One region of the Variovorax sp. 05N34 genome, then DNA from elsewhere that is predicted to be linked to it. Evidence: predicted binding sites of a transcription regulator. Region 1 holds the regulator's gene; the other holds the start of a gene.
The links. The regulator HrcA, encoded in region 1, represses chaperone genes, less so after heat shock. The targets are predictions, from matches to a motif close to TTAGCACTCNNNNNNNNNGAGTGCTAA.

Region 1 (10,554 bases):
CTTCAGTCCAAGGCGGTAAAGTGAAAGCTTTTCGGGCGGGACCTGCGGCGCCAGTTCGCCGGTGCCCCGCGTGGCGAGGGACGACGGAAGATATTCCTTGATGGCAACCTGCTGGCCACTATGGTCGACGGCGAGGTAGACAACACCAAAACCACCCGCCGAAAGCCGGCGCACGACGCGATAACCGCCAATGACCGTGTCTGGCAGCAAGGGCGAAGGTTTGACCTTTGACATAATCCGGGAGTTTCGCCCGAAGGCGATGGTGCGGCAAGCGAACGCCGTGCCGACGTCACGGTGCAAACAACAGATTCACAGCGAGGCGCAATGCCAGTTTACAGCATGACCGGCTATGCCAGCGGGCAAAACAGCCCTGCAGGCGGCCACCCAGAAGCCGAGGCGCGCCCTCCCGCCGGAGCTCGTCTCGGGGTCGAGATCCGCTCCGTCAACAGCCGTTTTCTCGACCTGACTTTCAAGTTGCCCGAGGAACTGCGCCAGCACGAACCGGCGCTGCGCGAGGTCATTACCAAGCAGCTCAAGCGCGGCAAGGTCGAAGTCCGTGCTGCAATTGAATCGACGGCAGCCGCAGGGGTGGGCGAGCCCTCGGCAAAGTTGCTGCAACGCCTCAATGGCGTGCAGGACCAGATCAAGTCGTGGCTGCCCAGCGCTCGGGATCTCAGCGTCGCGGATGTTCTGCGGCTCGCCTCGGGCGACAGCGCGATAAGGGGCGACTGGGGTCCGGAGATCACCGCATTGACAGAGAAGACGTTGAAGGCCCTGATGTCTGCCAGGGAGCGCGAAGGCTCCCGTCTCGCCCGCATGCTGCAAGATCATCTTGAGCAATTGCGCGGGCTCGCGATGCAGGCGTTGCCGTTGGTGCCCATGCTCGTGGAGCAGCAGCGCACACGCTTCCTCGAGCGCTGGCAGGAAGCCATGGGTCTGAGCGGCGGCGCCACGCCCCCAGATGCGGCACAGGATCGTGCATTGACCGAGGCCACTGCTTTCGCGATCCGCATCGACGTCGCGGAAGAACTGACCCGGTTGAACTCCCATCTCGACGAGATCGAGCGCCTTGTCAAGAAAGGCGGAGAAATCGGCAAGCGGCTCGACTTTCTGATTCAGGAATTGCATCGCGAAGCCAATACGCTGGGCTCGAAATCCGCGACCCTCGAACTCACGCGCATCGGCGTGGACATGAAAGTCCTCATCGAGCAAATGCGCGAGCAGGTCCAGAACATCGAATAGAGAACCAGCGAATGGACTACCCCGGCAACATCTTCGTGGTCGCTGCGCCGAGCGGCGCGGGCAAATCGAGTCTGGTCAAGGCGTTGATGGAACTCGATTCGGCTGTGCAACCTTCGGTCTCACACACGACCCGTCCCCCGAGGGGTCAGGAAAAGCACGGCCGGGAATACTTTTTCGCGTCCCACTCAGAGTTTGACGCCATGGTGGCCGCTGAAGCTTTCGTCGAATGGGCGCACGTTCATGGCCAGCGCTACGGCACGTCTAAAAAAGCCATCGAAGAGCGTATTGCGCAAGGCGCAGACGTCATTCTCGAGATCGATTTCCAGGGAGCGCTGCAGATCCGGAAGACATTCTCGAACGCCGTGATGATCTTCATTCTTCCCCCTAGCTGGGAGGAGCTGCGCTCCCGGCTCGAGCGGCGCGGGGAGGACAGCGCCTCGGTCATCGAGCTGCGATTGAAAAACGCAGCAGAAGAAATGGCCAGGGCCAGCGAATTTGATTTCGTTATAATTAACGAGGTTTTTGAGCGCGCACTTTTCGATCTGAAAGCGATCGTCCACGCTCAGCGGCTTCGCTATTCTGCACAGCGCCGCATACGTGCAAGCACCTTTGCCGCACTGAACATTCCCTGATCCGCCAACCGTCAGCCCACCGCCGAAAGATCCTCATGGCCCGCATCACCGTCGAAGATTGCCTGCAACAAATCCCGAATCGTTTTCAACTCGTGCTGGCCGCGACCTACCGCGCCCGCATGCTGAGCCAGGGACACGCCCCGAAGATTGAAAGCAAGAACAAACCAGGCGTGACCGCGCTTCGTGAAATCGCCGAAGGCAAGATCGGTCTGGAAATGCTCAAAAAGGTCCCCGGCTGACCTGATGCAGACAAGCAACAAGGAAGCACCGCATGCGGTGCTTTTTTTATGCCTGAATGCGTCGACCCGGCTGCCACGCTAAAGTGGCAGTTATGAGTGCGGTCGTCAAGCCCCAATCCGAGGCTCCTCGAAGCCCCCAGCCGAGTCCGGCGGCGCTGAATGCGGCCGCCGCGAGCTTCGCCGCGCTGACCGACCGGCTTGACTATCTTGGCGCCGAGGACATCGACCAAGTTCGCCGCGCCTATCGCTTCGCCGACGAAGCGCATCTGGGCCAGCTGCGCAACAGCGGCGAGCCCTACATTACGCATCCGATTGCAGTCGCTGCCCAATGCGCAGAATGGAAGCTCGACGCGCAGGCCTTGATGGCGGCTCTGCTGCATGACGCGATCGAAGACTGCGGGGTGACCAAGTCAGAACTGATTGAACGCTTCGGAGCCCCTGTTGCGGAGCTGGTCGACGGTCTCACCAAGCTCGACAAACTCCGCTTCAATACGCGCGAAGAAAACCAGGCGGAGTCATTCCGCAAGATGCTTCTTGCCATGGCGCGGGATGTGCGGGTCATCCTGGTCAAGCTCGCTGACCGGACGCACAACATGCGTACGCTGGACGACGCGCCGCGCGAAAAATGGGCGCGCATCTCGCGCGAAACGCTCGAAATCTACGCACCTATCGCGCATCGGTTGGGCCTCAACCAAACCTACAGGGAGCTGCAGGACTTGTCCTTTCGGCACCTGCGTCCGTGGCGCTACGCCATTCTTGCCAAAGCGGTCGCGAAAGCCCGGGGACGACGTCGAGACCTTATCCAGAAGGTTCAGCAGGAAGTAGAGACAGCCTTTGCCAACGCGTCGATGAGCGTACGCATCGCAGGGCGCGAAAAAACCCTTTATTCGATTTACCGGAAGATGGACGAAAAGCACCTGAGCTTCGCCCAGGTCACCGATATTTATGGTTTCCGGCTGATCGTGCCCAGCGTGATTTCCTGCTACACGGGGCTTGGCATCCTGCACCAGATGTACAAGCCGCTGCCCGGCAAATTCAAGGACCACATCGCGATCGCCAAGCTCAACGGCTATCAGTCGCTCCACACCACCCTGGTGGGGCCAGCCGGCGTGAACGTCGAATTCCAATTGCGGACCGAAGCCATGCACGTGGTCGCCGAATCGGGCGTCGCGGCGCATTGGCTCTACAAGGCCGCGGAGCCAACGGCGCCGACCAGCGAGCGGCTGGGTGCCAAGTGGCTCCAGTCGCTGCTCGACATCCAGGATGAGACGCGCGACGCGGCCGAATTCTGGGATCACGTCAAGGTCGATCTCTTTCCTGATGCGGTCTATGTCTTCACGCCGAAGAGTCAGATCATGGCGCTCCCGCGTGGCGCGACCGTGGTGGACTTTGCCTATGCGATTCACAGCAACATCGGCGACCACACCTCGGCCGCGCGCATCAACGGCGATCAGGTTCCGCTTCGCACCGAACTCAAGAACGGAGACGTCGTGGAGATCATCACGGCGCCCGTTTCGACGCCCAATCCCGCGTGGCTCGGCTTCGTGCGGACCGGCCGGGCGCGCTCCAAGATTCGTCACTACCTCAAGACGCTCGCGCATGCAGAGTCCGAAGGGTTGGGCGAAAAGCTGCTGGCGCAGGCTCTGCGCGCCGAAGGTCTCGGGAATCTGCCGGTCGACGACGCCGAGCATCAACAACTGTGGGAAAAGCTCCTGCGGTTCACCGGCAACCGAACGCGGGCCGAATTGCTGACCGACATCGGACTGGGCAAGCGCATCGCAAGCATTGTGGCAAAGCGGTTGATGGCGCTGATGGCCGAACGTGGCGAAAAGCCCGATGCGCTGATGCTGAGTCGTGAGCGATTCGCGGCGCATGATGCCGTTTCGCAAGGCGCTGTCACGCTGGACGGCAGCGAAAACTCATCCGTGCGCTTCGCACTTTGCTGTCGCCCTATTCCGGGCGACCCGATCGTGGGCTATCTCGGGCACGGCGAAGGCCTGGTCGTGCACACGGAGGAATGCGGTGTCGGCCAGCGTCTGCGCTACAAGGACAGCGAACGATTCTTCGCGGTCGAATGGGCAGATGATCCGGTCCGGGCTTTTGAAACGGGAGTGGTCATTACCGTTCGCAACGACAAGGGCGTATTGGCGCGGGTCGCCGCTACGCTCGCGGATACCGAGGCCGACATCACGCACGTGGAGATGGCGGATGAGACTCCGCAGGACTCCACCGATTTGCGCTTCGTGATCGCGGTGCGCGACCGCACGCACCTCGACGTCGTATTGCGCGCTGTTCGGCGGACCTCCTCAGTCCTTGCCGCTACCCGGACGGTGCCGGTCCCCTGAATCTCAGCGGCTCAATGGGGTCCGTCCGAAGGCGGCGGATAGCTCACCGACAGCACTTCGATCTCATGCACGCCGCCCGGCGTGGCGAGTTTGACGACATCTCCCTCTCTGGTTTTGAGGAGCGCGCGCGCGATCGGCGAAATCCAGCTGACTTGTGACTGAGCGCTATCGGCTTCATCGATGCCAAGAATCGTGACCGAACGTTCGTCGCCGTTCTCGTCCGCATACAGCACGGTCGAACCGAAGAACACCTGGTCGCTGCCGTGATGCACTGACGGATCGGTGACTTCGGCGACCTCGAGCCGTTTGGTGAGAAAACGAATCCTGCGGTCGATCTCGCGCAGGCGCTTCTTGCCGTAAAGGTAGTCGCCGTTCTCCGAGCGATCTCCATTCTTCGCGGCCCAATGGACCGCTTCGACCACCTTCGGACGCTCCGTGTCCATCAAATCGAGCAATTCGGATCGCAGCCGCGCGTAACCAGCCGGCGTGATGTAGTTCTTGCCGCCGGCCGGAAGCGGAGGCAGAGCGCTGCCTTCTCCGCTTTCATCGTCGTCGGCGTCGTTTTCTTTCGTGAATGCCTTGCTCATTGCTCCAGCCTTCGACCCACAGGAAAATCGGGCGCCGGTTGTATCACACCGGGCGATCGTCGGTCGCTGGAAATTGCCCTTGCCAGAGGGCCGCAGGGTCAGCCAGACTGCTGCTCGGGCGCGGACGCGTCTGAGGTGTCCGAGACTGGCAGGGACTGCTCGACTTGCCGAGAGATGTCCGGAACAACCAATCTCTTCCCTTGCTCTCCAAGAGCAATGCCCTTGACGAGATGGCGCGGCAAATGATGTGTTCGCTTCAGGCGAGAAAGTGCCTCGCTGCGAGCAGGCTCGGAGACTGGCAGGAACATTTGCAATGAGCTCATCTTGTTGTCCCCAAAGAAGGCCAGGAAGGAAACGTGGGACCCTCCATCTGATGGATAGAGGGTAGTCACTCCAAGCAGCGCTGGCTTCGCCGTCAACGATTATGGCCGCGGGTAAAAGGCTTGGCGCTTTCGGCCCTGAGCGCGGTAGTGTCAACGGCATAGTCGGCCGGGAGCGCCACTTACATCAGGTGACGTAGTTCTGGACACAAGCGGCCGGAGACGCTCACAATGAACGCTCTCCTCTGGACTCCAAGGTCCTTTCGCCCGCTTCGGCGGGCTTTTTCATGCGCCGGGAAGAACCTGCGAATACGGCCGCACCAAAGAAAAAGGGTTAGCTCGCGTCAACGAGCTAACCCTTTATTGAGATGGTGCGGCTGGCAGGAATTGAACCCACGACCCCTTGGTTCGTAGCCAAGTACTCTATCCAACTGAGCTACAGCCGCACAGCTTGCAAGTATAGCATTCAAAACTGGACACTTTTTCTCGATCCAGAGCTTCACGCAAGGCAAAGAAAAAAACGGGGTGGTAGGCCGTGCTGGGCTTGAACCAGCGACCAACGGATTATGAGTCCGCTGCTCTAACCAACTGAGCTAACGGCCCACGCGATCCGGATTCTAGTGGGACACAGGCGCGCACTCCTGCTTCCTTTACTTCGCTACTTCCGATGGCTCAAAGCGTTCGTGACGAGCTTCGACGTGATGTCGACGATCTGGATCATCCGGTCGTACGGCATTCGAGTCGGGCCGATGACGCCCAAGGTCCCCACTACTTGACCATCGACCTCGTAGTTCGCGCTCACGATCGAGAGGTCGTCGAACGGCACGACCTGGCTTTCGCCGCCGATGAAGATGCGCACACCTTCGGCCTGGCTGGAAACGTCCAGCAGACGCATCAACTGGGCCTTTTGCTCGAACAGTTCGAAAGCACGACGCAAATGGCCCATGTCGCTGGAGAAATCGGTGACCGCAAGTAAATTGCGCTCTCCGGAGATCACTACTTCGTCCTGCGCCTCGGTCAGGACTTCCGAGCTCACTTTGACGGCCGCCTGCATCAGTTCCGCGATTTCGCCGCGCAGTTGCTCGACTTCCGACTGCAGTCGGTCGCGCACCTGCTCGATCGACAGCCCCGCATAGTGGGCGTTGATGTAGTTCGATGCCTCCACTAGCTGCGATTGCGAATAGTCGGCCTCGGGAAAGATGACCCTGTTCTGCACGTCGCCGTCCGGCGAGACGATGATCACAAGCAATCGGCGATCGGAAAGCCGGAGAAATTCGATCTGCCTGAAGATGGAGGCGCGCCGCGGGGCCATGACAACCCCGACGAATTGCGAAAGGCTCGACAGCAAGTTCGCGGCATTGGCGATGACCTTCTGCGGCTGGTCCGGGGCAAGGCTTGGCGCGGCGAGGTGTTCACGTTGCGCCGTCAGCATGGTGTCGACAAAAAGCCGATAGCCGCGTGCCGTGGGGATGCGGCCTGCCGACGTATGTGGGCTTGCGATCAAGCCGAGGGTCTCGAGGTCGGACATCACGTTGCGGATCGTCGCGGGCGAAAGATCCAGTCCAGAGGCGCGAGACAGAGTGCGGGAGCCGACGGGCTGGCCCTCGGCGATATAGCGCTCGACGAGTGTCTTCAGCAGCAACTTGGCGCGATCGTCCAGCATCGGGCAATTTTAATGTTGTAATTTGTAGATGGGCCCTCGCTTTCGTCACGTCGCACTCATTGGCAAGTACCAGGCTTCTGGTGCTCGGGCGCAATGCGGCGCTCTCGACGAAGTCATGGAGGGCATCGGCGCGTTCCTCGAATCACAAGGCTGCACTGTCTTTGTCGAGCAGTCCCAGGCGGAAATCGTCGAAGTGAGCCGCTACAAGGCGCTCACCGTCGAAGAAATCGGGGAAGAGTGCGACCTCGGCCTGGTGGTCGGAGGCGACGGAACCATGCTCGGCATCGGACGGCAGCTCGCGCCATACGGTGTTCCACTGATCGGCATCAACCGGGGGCGCCTCGGGTTCATCACCGACATCGCACTGGACAACTACCAGGCGACGCTGATTCCAATGCTTGCCGGCGAATACGAAGAGGACCACCGCAGCCTCATGCACGCGCAGGTAATGCGCGACGGCGTGTCGGTCTTCGACGCCCAAGCCATGAACGACGTGGTCGTGAATCGCGGCGCCACATCCGGAATGGTGGAATTGCGAGTAACGGTCGGCCGTCATTTCGTGGCGAACCAGCGGGCAGACGGAATGATCATTGCGTCGCCGACGGGGTCGACTGCCTATGCGCTGTCGGCGGGCGGGCCTTTGTTGCATCCGGCTGTCCCAGGCTGGATCCTTGTGCCAATCGCACCGCACACCCTTTCCAACCGCCCGATCCTGCTCCCGGATGCAGAAGAAATCTCCATCGAGCTCGTTGGCGGACGGGACGCGAGTGCCAATTTCGATATGCAATCCCTCGCATCGCTGGTCATCGGAGATCGGGTCCTTGTGCGCCGCTCGGACTACCGCGTGCGGTTCCTGCACCCCCGAGGCTGGAGCTACTTCGACACGCTGCGCAAGAAACTGCATTGGAACGAAGGAGGTTCCTGACATGGCATTGCGCCGTATCGCATTGCGCGACTTCGTGATCGTGCGCGCCCTCGAAATCGATCTCTCCAAGGGCTTTACCGTCCTCACCGGTGAAACCGGCGCAGGCAAATCGATCCTGGTCGACGCGCTTCAACTCGCGCTTGGCAATCGCGCAGACGCCGGTGCCGTGCGCGAAGGTGCCGACCGCCTGGACGTCAGCGCAGAATTCGACGCCGACCCGGCGCTGAGTCCCTGGATGGACGAAGGCGGATTCGAGGCTGGCGATTCCCTGCTCCTTCGAAGGACAGTCGATCTACAGGGGCGCAGCCGCGGTTGGATCAACGGCAGTCCCGCCACCGCCACGCAGTTGCGTGAACTCGGCGACCACCTGCTCGACATCCATGGTCAGCATGCGTGGCAAAGCCTGACTCGTCCTGATGCGGTTCGAGGTCTGCTCGATGCCTATGCGGGCGTCACGACCACCACACTGGAAGCTGCATGGCACGCCTGGCGGCAAGCCATTTCCGCACTGGAAACCGCGCGATCGGCGCAGGATTCCCTGCAGCGCGAGCGTGAGCGGCTCCAGTGGCAAGTCGCCGAGGTCATGAAACTCGACCCTGGCACGGACGAGTGGGAAGAGCTTTCGGCGAGCCATGCGCGCATCTCCAATGCCCAGGCCCTCATTGAAGCCGCCGAGGGCGCATGCTCCGCCCTCGAAGACGACGACGGCGGAGCGCTGTCCGCGCTGAGCCGTGCGGTGACGCTGCTGCAGAACTGCGATCACATCGAACCCGAGTTCAAGGTTCTAGGCGAGGTTCTGGCCTCGAGCGTCGCGCAAGCCGCGGATGCCGCTCACTCGCTGCACGGCTATCTCCGGCAGGCTGACACGGACCCCGAGAAGCTCGCCGAACTGGACGAGCGGATGGGTCTCTGGATGTCGCTTGCCAGGCGCTACCGGCGGCAACCTGCCGAGCTTCCGGTCTTGCTGTCCGGGTGGCAGTCCGAGTTGGAAGCGCTCGATGCCCAAAGTGACATCGGTGCGCTCGAACGTGCCGAACTGGCTTCGCAACAAGCGTACATGAAAGAAGCGAAGGCCTTGGGCAAGGCGCGCAAGCAGGCCGCACCGCGGCTCGCGCAGGCGGTCACGCAGGCCATGCAAGAGCTTGGAATGAAAGGCGGCCGGTTCGAAGTGGCACTTCAACCGCTGGCGCAACCCGGCAGGTCGGGCCTCGAAGACATCGCATTCCTGGTCAGCGGGCATGCGGGCAGCACGCCGCGCTCTATCGGCAAAGTGGCCTCCGGCGGCGAGTTGTCGCGCATTGCGTTGGCCATCGCCGTGACCACCAGTGAACTCGGCGAGGCGCAGACCCTCATCTTCGACGAGGTGGATGCCGGCGTCGGCGGCGCGGTCGCTGAAACCGTCGGGCGACTCATGAGGCAGTTGGGTCGCGACCGGCAAGTTCTTGCAGTCACTCACCTGCCGCAAGTCGCTGCCTGTGCCGATCACCATCTGGTGGTTGCGAAGCGACAGACGGCCGCCAAGGGCCAGGACGGTCTTCGCACGGAAAGCGGAGTCTCCGTCCTGGACAACGAAGGCAGGGCGCAGGAAATCGCGCGCATGCTGGGCGGGGAACGCGTGTCGCAGACCTCGCTGGCGCACGCTCGCGAGATGCTGGGCAACAAGACACCGGAGACTTCCGCATGAGTCTCGAACTCGTGCTGATCACAGGAATGTCCGGCTCGGGCAAGTCTGTGGCCCTGCACGCGCTCGAAGATGCCGGCTACTACTGCGTCGACAACCTGCCGCCGGAACTGCTCGCGCCTTTCGTCGCATTGCAGCAGCAACAACAGACAGCGCGGGTGGCGATCGCCATGGACGTGCGCAGCGGCGTTTCGCTGCCGCTCGTCCCGCAGCAACTCGAAGGCTTGCGGCGAGAAGGCGTTTCGCTGCGCTCGCTGTTCCTCGACTCGACGACGGACGCGCTGGTGCGGCGCTACTCGGAAACCCGTCGCCGCCATCCGCTGTCCCGGCAGGAAGGCCACACCTACGCACCCGAGCAACAGCGCGTGCTGACGCAAGCGATCGACCTGGAGCGCGAACTGCTCGCCGACCTGCGCGATGGTGCCGATGTGATCGACACCAGCATCATTCGGCCAGCTCAACTGCAGAGCTACATCAAGTCGCTGATCGCGGCGCCCGAGAGCGCCCTCACTCTGGTGTTCGAGTCATTCGCCTTCAAGCGCGGCGTGCCGCTCGATGCCGACTACGTCTTCGATGTCCGCATGCTTCCCAATCCGCACTATGTGCCCGCGCTGCGTCCGTTGACGGGTCGCGATGCGCCAGTCATCGAGTGGCTGCGCGAGCACGACGACGTCGCGCGCATGTACGACGACATCGCGCAATTTCTCGGAAGATGGCTGGACGCGCTTGCGCGGGACCACCGCAGTTATGTGACAGTAGCCATCGGCTGTACGGGCGGACAGCATCGGTCTGTTTTCCTGGTCGAGCAACTGGCGCGCGGCTTCGGCTCAAAATGGGCCGCACTCAAGCGGCACCGGGAACTCGACGGATCCTGAGCGCGGTTGCGCGATGGCGCGATTGCGGTCGGCTCAACCAGCGTT
Region 2 (8,683 bases), on a different contig from region 1:
GCGCGGGTCAGGGCCTTGCTGCGGCGCACCGACGCCCTGGCGCGCAATGCGCGAATGGAGGCAGGACGGCTGGACATCGGCAACCTCGGCATCGATCCGGTCGCCCGGGAAGTGCAGGTCGATGGCAAGCCTGTCGAACTCACGCCGCGGGAGTTCGATCTGCTGCACTTCTTTGCGCGCCATCCGGGCAAGGTGTTCTCGCGGCTCGACCTGCTCAACCATGTCTGGGGTTACCAGCACGACGGGTATGAGCACACAGTCAACACGCACATCAATCGCCTGCGCATGAAGATCGAGGCTGACCCGTCGCAGCCGCGCTGCATCCTCACCGTCTGGGGGCGCGGCTACAAGCTGGCGCCGCAGGAGGCCGGACCATGAGCCTGCATGCAAGCTTGTCGCGCCGCATCTCGGTGGTCTTTGCCGTGCTGCTGCTGGCGTGCTGCAGTGCCTCGATCTGGCTGCAGATGCATGCGAGCAGCCGCTACGAGCAGGAGGTGACGCAGCGGCTTTCGCTCGGCCTGGCTGCGCACATTGCCGAGAACTCGACGTTGATGGAGCGCGACGGGCCCAACCCTGCGGCGGTGAGCGACCTTTTCGACAAGCTGATGGCCGTGAATCCCAGCGTCGAGCTTTACCTGCTGGGGCTCGATGGCCGCATCCAAGGGCAGGCGGCCCCGCCCGGACATCTGAAGCGCGACCGCGTCGATATGGCGCCGATACGGCGGTTGCTCGACGGCGCGCCATTGCCGGTCCTGGGTGACGATCCGCGCGGCAATGGCACGCGCAAGGTATTCAGCGCCGCGCCGTTGCGGGTGGGCGGGCAGGAGGTCGGCTATGTCTACGTGGTCCTGTCGGGCGAAGAGCGTGACGCGCTGCTGGCGGACGCTGTGGCGAGCAATGTATTGCGCACGACACTGTGGTCCGTGGCGCTGGTCGCCCTGCTGGGCCTGATTGCAGGATTGGTGGCTTTTCGGCTCATCACCCGGCCCTTGCGCGAGTTGACCGGTGCGGTGCGCAAGTTCGAGAACGATGGCGTGGCGGCGCTCCAGGATGTGGAACCGGCGTTCGAGCGCGTCGGCCGCGGAGGAGACGAGATCGCCACGCTTGCCCAGGCCTTCGCGCAGATGACGCGGCGAATCGCCGAGCAATGGCGCGAACTCACGCAGCAGGACCAGCAGCGGCGCGAGCTGTTCGCCAACATCTCGCACGACCTGCGCACGCCGCTGACGTCACTGCACGGCTACCTCGAGACGCTGTTGATCAAGGCCGACACGCTCGACACGGCGGAAAGGCGCCGTTACCTCGAAATCGCGCTGGCACAGAGTCGCAAGGTCACCCGGCTTTCGCAGGAGCTCTTCGAACTGGCGCGACTGGAATATGGCGTGGTCAAACTCGAGAAGGAGCAATTCGCGCTCGCTGACCTTGTGCAGGACGTGTTCCAGAAGTTCGAGCTGGCCGCCGAGGCGCGGCATCAACGGCTGGTGGCCGACATTGCACCGGACCTGCCCGGCGTGTCGGCAGACCTCGGCATGATCGAACGCGTGCTGACCAACCTGCTGGACAACGCCATCCGCCACACACCCGCTGGCGGCGAGATCATGGTGCAGTTGCGCCAGGACAAGGCCGGCGTGCAGGTCGAGATCAGCGACACCGGGCCGGGTATTCCGAGCGAGCTTCGCACCGCCATCTTCACGCGGCCGATGTTCTCGTCGGCGGGAGGCCGAAGCGGTGGGCTGGGGCTGGTGATCGTGAAGCGCATCCTCCAGCTGCATGGCAGTGACATCCGCTTGCTGCCGCGTGTCGACAAAGGGGCCGTGTTTTCTTTTCTGCTGAGCACCTGAGAGCCGCATTTCAGACGAAAAAAAGCCCCGGGGCTCACGCCTCGGGGCTTTTTGGACTGGCTGGAAGCCGGGCCGGGATTACATCCCCATGCCGCCCATGCCACCCATGCCGCCCATGTCTGGCATGCCGCCGCCAGCGCCGGCTTCTTCCTTCGGTGCGTCGGCGACCATGGCTTCGGTCGTCAGCAGCAGCGAGGAAACCGAAGCGGCGTTTTGCAGTGCGGTGCGGGTCACCTTGGTCGGGTCCAGGATGCCCAGTTCGAGCATGTCGCCGTAGGTGTCGTTGGCGGCGTTGAAGCCGTAGTTGCCCTTGCCGGCCAACACAGCGTTCACGACCACGCTGGCTTCGCCGCCGGCGTTGTTGACGATCTCGCGCAGAGGCGCTTCGATGGCCTTGAGCACCAGCTTGATACCGGCGTCCTGATCAGCGTTGTCGCCCTTGAGCTTGTCGCCCACGGCTTGCTTGGCGCGCAGCAGGGCCACGCCACCACCGGCAACCACGCCTTCTTCCACTGCAGCGCGGGTGGCGTGCAGGGCGTCTTCGACGCGAGCCTTCTTTTCCTTCATTTCGACTTCGGTGGCAGCGCCAACCTTGATCACTGCCACGCCGCCGGCCAGCTTGGCCACGCGCTCTTGCAGCTTTTCGCGGTCGTAGTCGCTGGTCGCTTCTTCGATCTGCACGCGGACTTGCTTCACGCGGGCTTCGATGTCGGCAGCGGCGCCCGAACCGTCGATGATGATGGTGTTTTCCTTGCCCACTTCGATGCGCTTGGCTTGGCCGAGGTCAGCCAGCGTCACCTTCTCGAGGGTCAGGCCGACTTCTTCAGCGATGACCTTGCCGCCCGTCAGGATGGCGATGTCTTCGAGCATGGCCTTGCGGCGGTCGCCGAAGCCAGGTGCCTTGACGGCCACGACCTTCAGGATGCCGCGGATCGTGTTCACGACCAGCGTCGCCAGGGCTTCGCCTTCGACTTCTTCGGCAATGATCAGCAGCGGACGGCCGGCCTTTGCCACTTGCTCCAACGTGGGCAGCAGGTCGCGGATGTTGCTGATCTTCTTGTCGAACAGCAGCACGAACGGGTTTTCCAGAATCGCGCTTTGCTTTTCGGGGTTGTTGATGAAGTAGGGCGACAGGTAACCGCGGTCGAACTGCATGCCTTCGACGACGTCGAGTTCGCTGTCGAGCGACTTGCCGTCTTCAACGGTGATCACGCCTTCCTTGCCAACCTTGTCCATTGCGTCAGCGATGAGCTTGCCGATGGTTTCGTCGCTGTTGGCCGAGATCGAGCCGACTTGCGCGATTTCCTTCGAGGTCGTGGTGGCCTTGGAAGCCTTCTTCAGCTCGGCGACCAGGGCGGTCACTGCCTTGTCGATGCCGCGCTTCAGGTCCATCGGGTTCATGCCGGCAGCCACCAGCTTGAAACCTTCGCGAACGATGGCTTGTGCCAGCACGGTCGCGGTGGTGGTGCCGTCACCGGCGTTGTCCGAAGTCTTGGAGGCCACTTCCTTCACGAGCTGGGCGCCCATGTTCTGGAGCTTGTCCTTGAGTTCGATTTCCTTGGCGACGGACACGCCGTCCTTGGTCACGGTGGGGGCGCCGAAGGAGCGCTCGAGGACCACGTTGCGGCCCTTGGGACCCAGGGTGACCTTGACTGCGTTGGCGAGGATGTTCACACCTTCGACCATGCGCGCGCGGGCTTCGCCGCCGAAGACTACGTCTTTTGCTGCCATGAGTTTTCTCCGAGATTCAGTTGGATGAGAGGGATGAAGGGTGAGAAATTACTTCTCGACGACTGCGAACAGGTCGTCTTCCTTCATGACCAGCAGTTCGTCGCCATCGACCTTGACGGTCTGGCCGCTGTACTTGCCGAAGAGGACGCGGTCGCCAACCTTGACGCTCATCGCCCCGAGGTCGCCCTTGTCGTTCTTCTTGCCAGGACCGACCGCCAGGACTTCACCCTGATCGGGCTTTTCCGCGGCGTTGTCGGGGATCACGATGCCCGAGGCGGTCTTGGTTTCGCTTTCAATGCGCTTGACGATCACGCGATCGTGCAAAGGACGAAGTTTCATTGCATCTCCTGATAAGAAACGGGGGTTTGGTCCGAAGCCGGCATGGTGCCGGCTCCGCATCGCGAAGTGCGGTGCTGTTAGCACTCAACTTCGACGAGTGCTAATCATAAGGGTGTTTTGCCCGGTTTCAAGAGCGCGCGCGTTGAAGAGCAGATCGTGATGTCGATTCTCAATCAGTCCTGAACTTTTCTCTCTCAGTTCTGAACACGTGCGCACATGGCCTCCCGCGGTAGGGGACTCTTGCGGTGCCTGCTAGGGGAAATACCTAGCTAGCCACTCAGCCCTGGAGGCCCTGGGCTTCGACGAACAGGCGCCTTTCGGGCCAGAGGAGGTCCGGTGTATGGAACGTGGACATGCCGCGCGATTTGGCGAAGAGCGTGGCCGCGGCGGAGAGGCTAGCGCGGCATGTCCCCTTTGTTGGGGAGTATTGAGGTCTGTCGCGGTTAATCAACATCCGTCGGAAAATTCCATCCAATCGCTGGTCGGTTACAACTGCCGAAACCTCAAATCCCCGGGGTGCGGACAGCAGCATGGTCGGTCAGTGCGGTCAAGAAGGGGCGACGATCACCATCATGTCGCTGGTGCGATTGGGAGAGCGGTCAAGCAAGCGCTCTCCCTGCCGAATTGGTTGAGAGTCGGAGCAGAACTTGCGGAAGCTTGTGAAGTTTGGACGTGGCGGCGCGTTCAACAGAGCGGTCAAGCGCAGGCCGCTCCAATTGTGAAAATCAGCCGCTGTCGTAGGAAGCATGTAGCTGCTCACGCCGCACGCCAACTCCATGTCGTCCAGCGTCGACTGACTACTTATTCACTTTCTCGAGAGCTGTGCGCTTGCCGAGCGCGAACTGCGACCAAGCGCTGAAGCTGCTGTTCGTTGGCGCGCGGCTTTCCCAAAGATAAATGGTAGCGCCGCTCATGCCCACAAGCGTTCCGTAGAAAGCCCCAGACAAGCCAAGCTCGGCCCTTTGGGCAGCAAAACGAGTGGCGCTGAAGCGACGAGGCGTCTCGGCATCGTCGACGGCGGTGATCATCGAAGCGGTCTTCGCCTGAGGGCTAACTGGTTGAGCTGCTTGTGCCGCCCGGCTACTTGGCGCGTCAAGTCGGCGATCTCGCTGGGATACTGCGAGCTTGTTTGTTGAGGCTGTCCATTTCTGCTTGCGCGCAACGCGAGAGATCTCAGACTTCAAGACGGAACCGATGTTGCTCATGCCGCGCATTTGGCCCTGAGGAACTGCGAGTCGCCCCTGAATGGATGTCCGAGTAAGACTGATTGCAGCCGATCGATCTGTGTCAACTCAAAGACCGCTTCACACCCGACTACAGACACAGACGAAGTCCCGCTAGTTCGGCTCCAGACTGAGAACAGTCTTTGACGTCCGATGTTCGAACGACCGGTAGTCCTGAGACCGGGCATCTGCGACGCTAGCATTGCCGTCGTCAACCGCTTGCGGCGAAGTGGAGCCGGTGCACCCGGATAGTTTCGTGCCGCGCAACCGCGGCATCCTGGCAACGGCAACCCTAGACGCTCGGCAAAGTTCCGCCGCTGCAAATGATCGTTAACGACTTTGCACCCCTCGTTATTGCAACATAGAGGTCTTTGGTACCGAGCGAGTCGGCGTCCAAAATCACCGCATGGTCGTACTCAAGCCCCTTGACCAGCAATGTCGTCCCAATGAGCTTCTGATGTCTGATCGGCCTGCCCGTGTGCCGCATTTCTTCTTGGTACAGGTTCGCCGCTTCAAGGAACGTCGCCCCTGCCCCGTCAATGTGCAACTTCAGGACGCTCATGAAGCGGTAGAGCAAATCACGCCGGTAGGCCGCAGTCTCAGGGTTATCCTTCAGCAGCAAGATAAAGGCTTTGAGGTTCTTGCTTGTCGGCGTTGTGAGGTACAGGTTCGCGGCCGCCAGCAAGTTGGGATATTTTGTGGCCTTCGTCTCCTTGGCAATGTTTCCAAGCTTGGTGCCAGCGGTCAGCGTCTTGTCGACGGCAGTGAAGCAGTCCTTGGCGAAATCCAAGACGTGCAGGAACCTAGCCTTCGTGTTCTTGGCGGAATCGAGCTTCTTGACGAACGAGAAGAGCGCCTTGCCTTCCACTTCCTCAATGGAAGAGAAACGGCCTCCCATGGTCCGAGCCAGGCGGTGGGTCTTGTTCTTGGACTCCTGATCCCCGCCATGCAAGGCAATGACGGAGGCGGTGTTGCCTAAGTGCTCACAGAGAAGAGCGTACTGCTTGTTGGGCAGGTACTGGGGATCGGTGTAGGCCCGTTTTACGCATGCAGGCAGGCCGTTGATAAGGTCGATCTTCTGACCCTGCTCCAAGCTCTTTCTCGCGGCCTTGAGCCATGCACCCAACAACGGCTGTCCCGCATTGTCCCAACGCCATGGCTTCTCCAACTGACCCAAGCAGGCGAAATGCGGATAGATGCTAGCGTCCCAATCCACGGGCTTGCCGTCGTCAAAGTCAAAAATGGCCTGCATGGGATCGCCCAGAATGCGGCTAGGCAGCACTTCGGCCAAGGCACACACAAGACCATGCTGCAGATCCGAGCAGTCTTGGTACTCGTCCACGTAAACGCCGGCGTAAGTGGCCTTGACGATACGGCGAACGAAGTCCTTTTTCAGCAGGGTTGAACATGCCTCATAGAGCGTCGCCCACTGCTTGCTCGTTGGGTTTTCAATCTTCCACCCAGAGTTCTTCGGGTATGCAAGGCAAAGACGAAGGGACCAACTGGCAATGGTGTCAATCTGGTACCGGGACGCAGGAACACCGAGGGTGCTCATCTTCGTCTTGATGGAATTGACCCCGGCGAACGTGTGCGTCAAGATCAACTGCCGGTGGGTTCCCGCCTTCACCGCCATGGCAATCAAGTGCGTCTTGCCGTAGCCAGCAGGAGCGATGACATACCCCTTGCCTGTGCATTCACCGAGCTTGATTGCCAGTTCCTCAGACATGCTCAGCCCATTCCCAGAGCTTGGAGAGCTTCACAGGAATGTCCTTCTTTGAAAAATCGGGATCGCCGAAAGAAGGACTGATAGCCTGAACCCACAAGTCGCCTCGGGTGATGTCCTTGAACCAGTCGCAACCCTTCGCCGCCTTCCCGATGGCAAGTCTCAGATCGGCACTTTCCGCCCACGTGCCAACGTCTTCACTGAGTTCCTTTTGATACTTGGAACGCACGTTGGCATAGACGGTCAAGCTGGGAACGGTTTGGGCAAGCTTCACACTGGCGATCACGCTTGCCCACGGCAAGTCCTGAAAGGCCCGTTCCTCCAATGAGAGCCTGTCGGTCCACACATGAACCGGAATGCCCTTGTCTCTCAACTCCGCTTCATGGGCAGGCGAGAACTGCTTCTCGGCGTCTCCGTCAGCAAGGACGCAGACCTCATAGCCAAGCAGCTTGAATGCCTCGGCCAATGCTTTAATCTTGCTCGCACCACCAGCGTTCAACAAGGACACCCCGTGGTATGAGAACGGATCATTGCCTTTTCCGACCTGGTAGTCGTCAAAGCCTCTCAAGAAGCCCACCTCAGTGGCCCCTTCGCAGACTACGACCTTCTTCGACAGAAAGGCTTCAGCGCTGGATCGAATCTTCCCCTGTGCCTCATGGGCCACCAAGCCTTCGCAGAAGGCGGGGATGACCCGCACAGTGCCTGCCTTGCTGTGGACAATGTAGAGCTCATTGACGGTGAGCTCACGAAGCACGGCAGGTGAATGGGTGGTCAAGAAATACTGACCCCGCTTGTCCTCCCGCACATGCTTCAAGAGCCGAGAAATGCGGTGAGGCTCGAGCCCGAACTCAACCTCGTCAAAGAGGGTCACATGGCCTTCTTCAAGACCCATTTTTTGAATGCCGCACAACAGCATTCGCCGTGACCCCAATCCCAACTGGCGAAGCGGAATGTCGCCGTCATGCAGAGCGAGTCCGCCGACCTTCAGGTTCACCGAACTCAAGTCCAAGTGGGCCTTGTAGGCTTCCACGACAGGCACACCTAAAATCTTGGCCACCTCCTGAGACTTCACGGCGGCAGCGTCAAAGTTCTTCAGGCTGTTGGGCCTGTCGGCGTCAAGCGAGGTGCGGGCCGTTCTTGAAGCATTGGCAAGCAACTCGTTCAGGCTCTGCGCTTCAGTGAGCTTTGCTAAGGCCGTGCCTGTCGCCCATGAAAGTTGTCTCTCGCTGTAGGCTCCGATCAGGCCCACGCTGACCTTGTTGCGATCAGCTTGCTTGAAGGGCACACCGTCAGGATTGCGATCACAGACCACCAGCCACTTGGGCTCCAAGTCCTTGCCGACAGTGAGGCGGATTGTCAGGACGGATTCAAGAGCGTCGTCGGCCTCGTCAACGAGCTTGCCGGTCTTGGCGTCCCAACCTCGCAGGTACTGGCCGTACATGTTGAGGGAGAGGAAGTCTTCAACGAGATCGCCTATGGACACCTCAATGACAATGGCGTTTTCTACCTTGCCCGTGTAGAAATCCGAGTCGCTGAGGGTCAGGTTCCACTGAGGATGGAACGCATACCTGATTGCCTCAAGGATCGTGGATTTGGACGAGTCGCCCTTCCCAATGAGACAAAAGATGTCCGCTGTCGGAAGGCTCCAGTCAAGGTCGTTGACTCCGCGAAAGTTCCTGATCGATATTTTTCTGATTCTCACGAAGCCCGCTCCCTAGTGTTGATTCGAACCGAAGAGGCCATGTGCCGACAAACTCAGCCGGCATGCACATAGCGCTCTTCCAGTTCCTCCAGATAAAACTCCACGTTGCTGCTGATCTTTTCCA

Region 2: groES (co-chaperone GroES) is a predicted target of HrcA. The motif match lies at 3,989-4,015, and genes of this name have one in related genera.

Annotation. Positions count from the first base shown of each region.
Region 1 is NZ_JBFTNI010000003.1:12,983-23,536, forward strand. Features, by position in the region: gene AC1DMA_RS09000 (serine/threonine protein kinase) at 1-234, opposite strand, end outside; gene AC1DMA_RS09005 (YicC/YloC family endoribonuclease) at 325-1,242, shown strand; gene gmk (guanylate kinase) at 1,254-1,874, shown strand; gene rpoZ (DNA-directed RNA polymerase subunit omega) at 1,910-2,113, shown strand; gene AC1DMA_RS09020 (RelA/SpoT family protein) at 2,206-4,458, shown strand; gene greB (transcription elongation factor GreB) at 4,470-5,045, opposite strand; tRNA gene AC1DMA_RS09030 (tRNA-Arg) at 5,735-5,811, opposite strand; tRNA gene AC1DMA_RS09035 (tRNA-Ile) at 5,892-5,968, opposite strand; gene hrcA (heat-inducible transcriptional repressor HrcA) at 6,024-7,028, opposite strand; gene AC1DMA_RS09045 (NAD kinase) at 7,057-7,953, shown strand; gene recN (DNA repair protein RecN) at 7,955-9,637, shown strand; gene rapZ (RNase adapter RapZ) at 9,634-10,509, shown strand; gene mutY (A/G-specific adenine glycosylase) at 10,543-10,554, opposite strand, start outside.
Region 2 is NZ_JBFTNI010000007.1:124,284-132,966, forward strand. Features, by position in the region: gene AC1DMA_RS19600 (response regulator transcription factor) at 1-378, shown strand, start outside; gene AC1DMA_RS19605 (sensor histidine kinase) at 375-1,841, shown strand; gene groL (chaperonin GroEL) at 1,920-3,572, opposite strand; gene groES (co-chaperone GroES) at 3,621-3,911, opposite strand; gene AC1DMA_RS19620 (helix-turn-helix domain-containing protein) at 4,709-4,939, opposite strand; gene AC1DMA_RS19625 (UvrD-helicase domain-containing protein) at 5,427-6,860, opposite strand; gene AC1DMA_RS19630 (ATP-dependent nuclease) at 6,853-8,559, opposite strand; gene AC1DMA_RS19635 (hypothetical protein) at 8,613-8,683, opposite strand, start outside.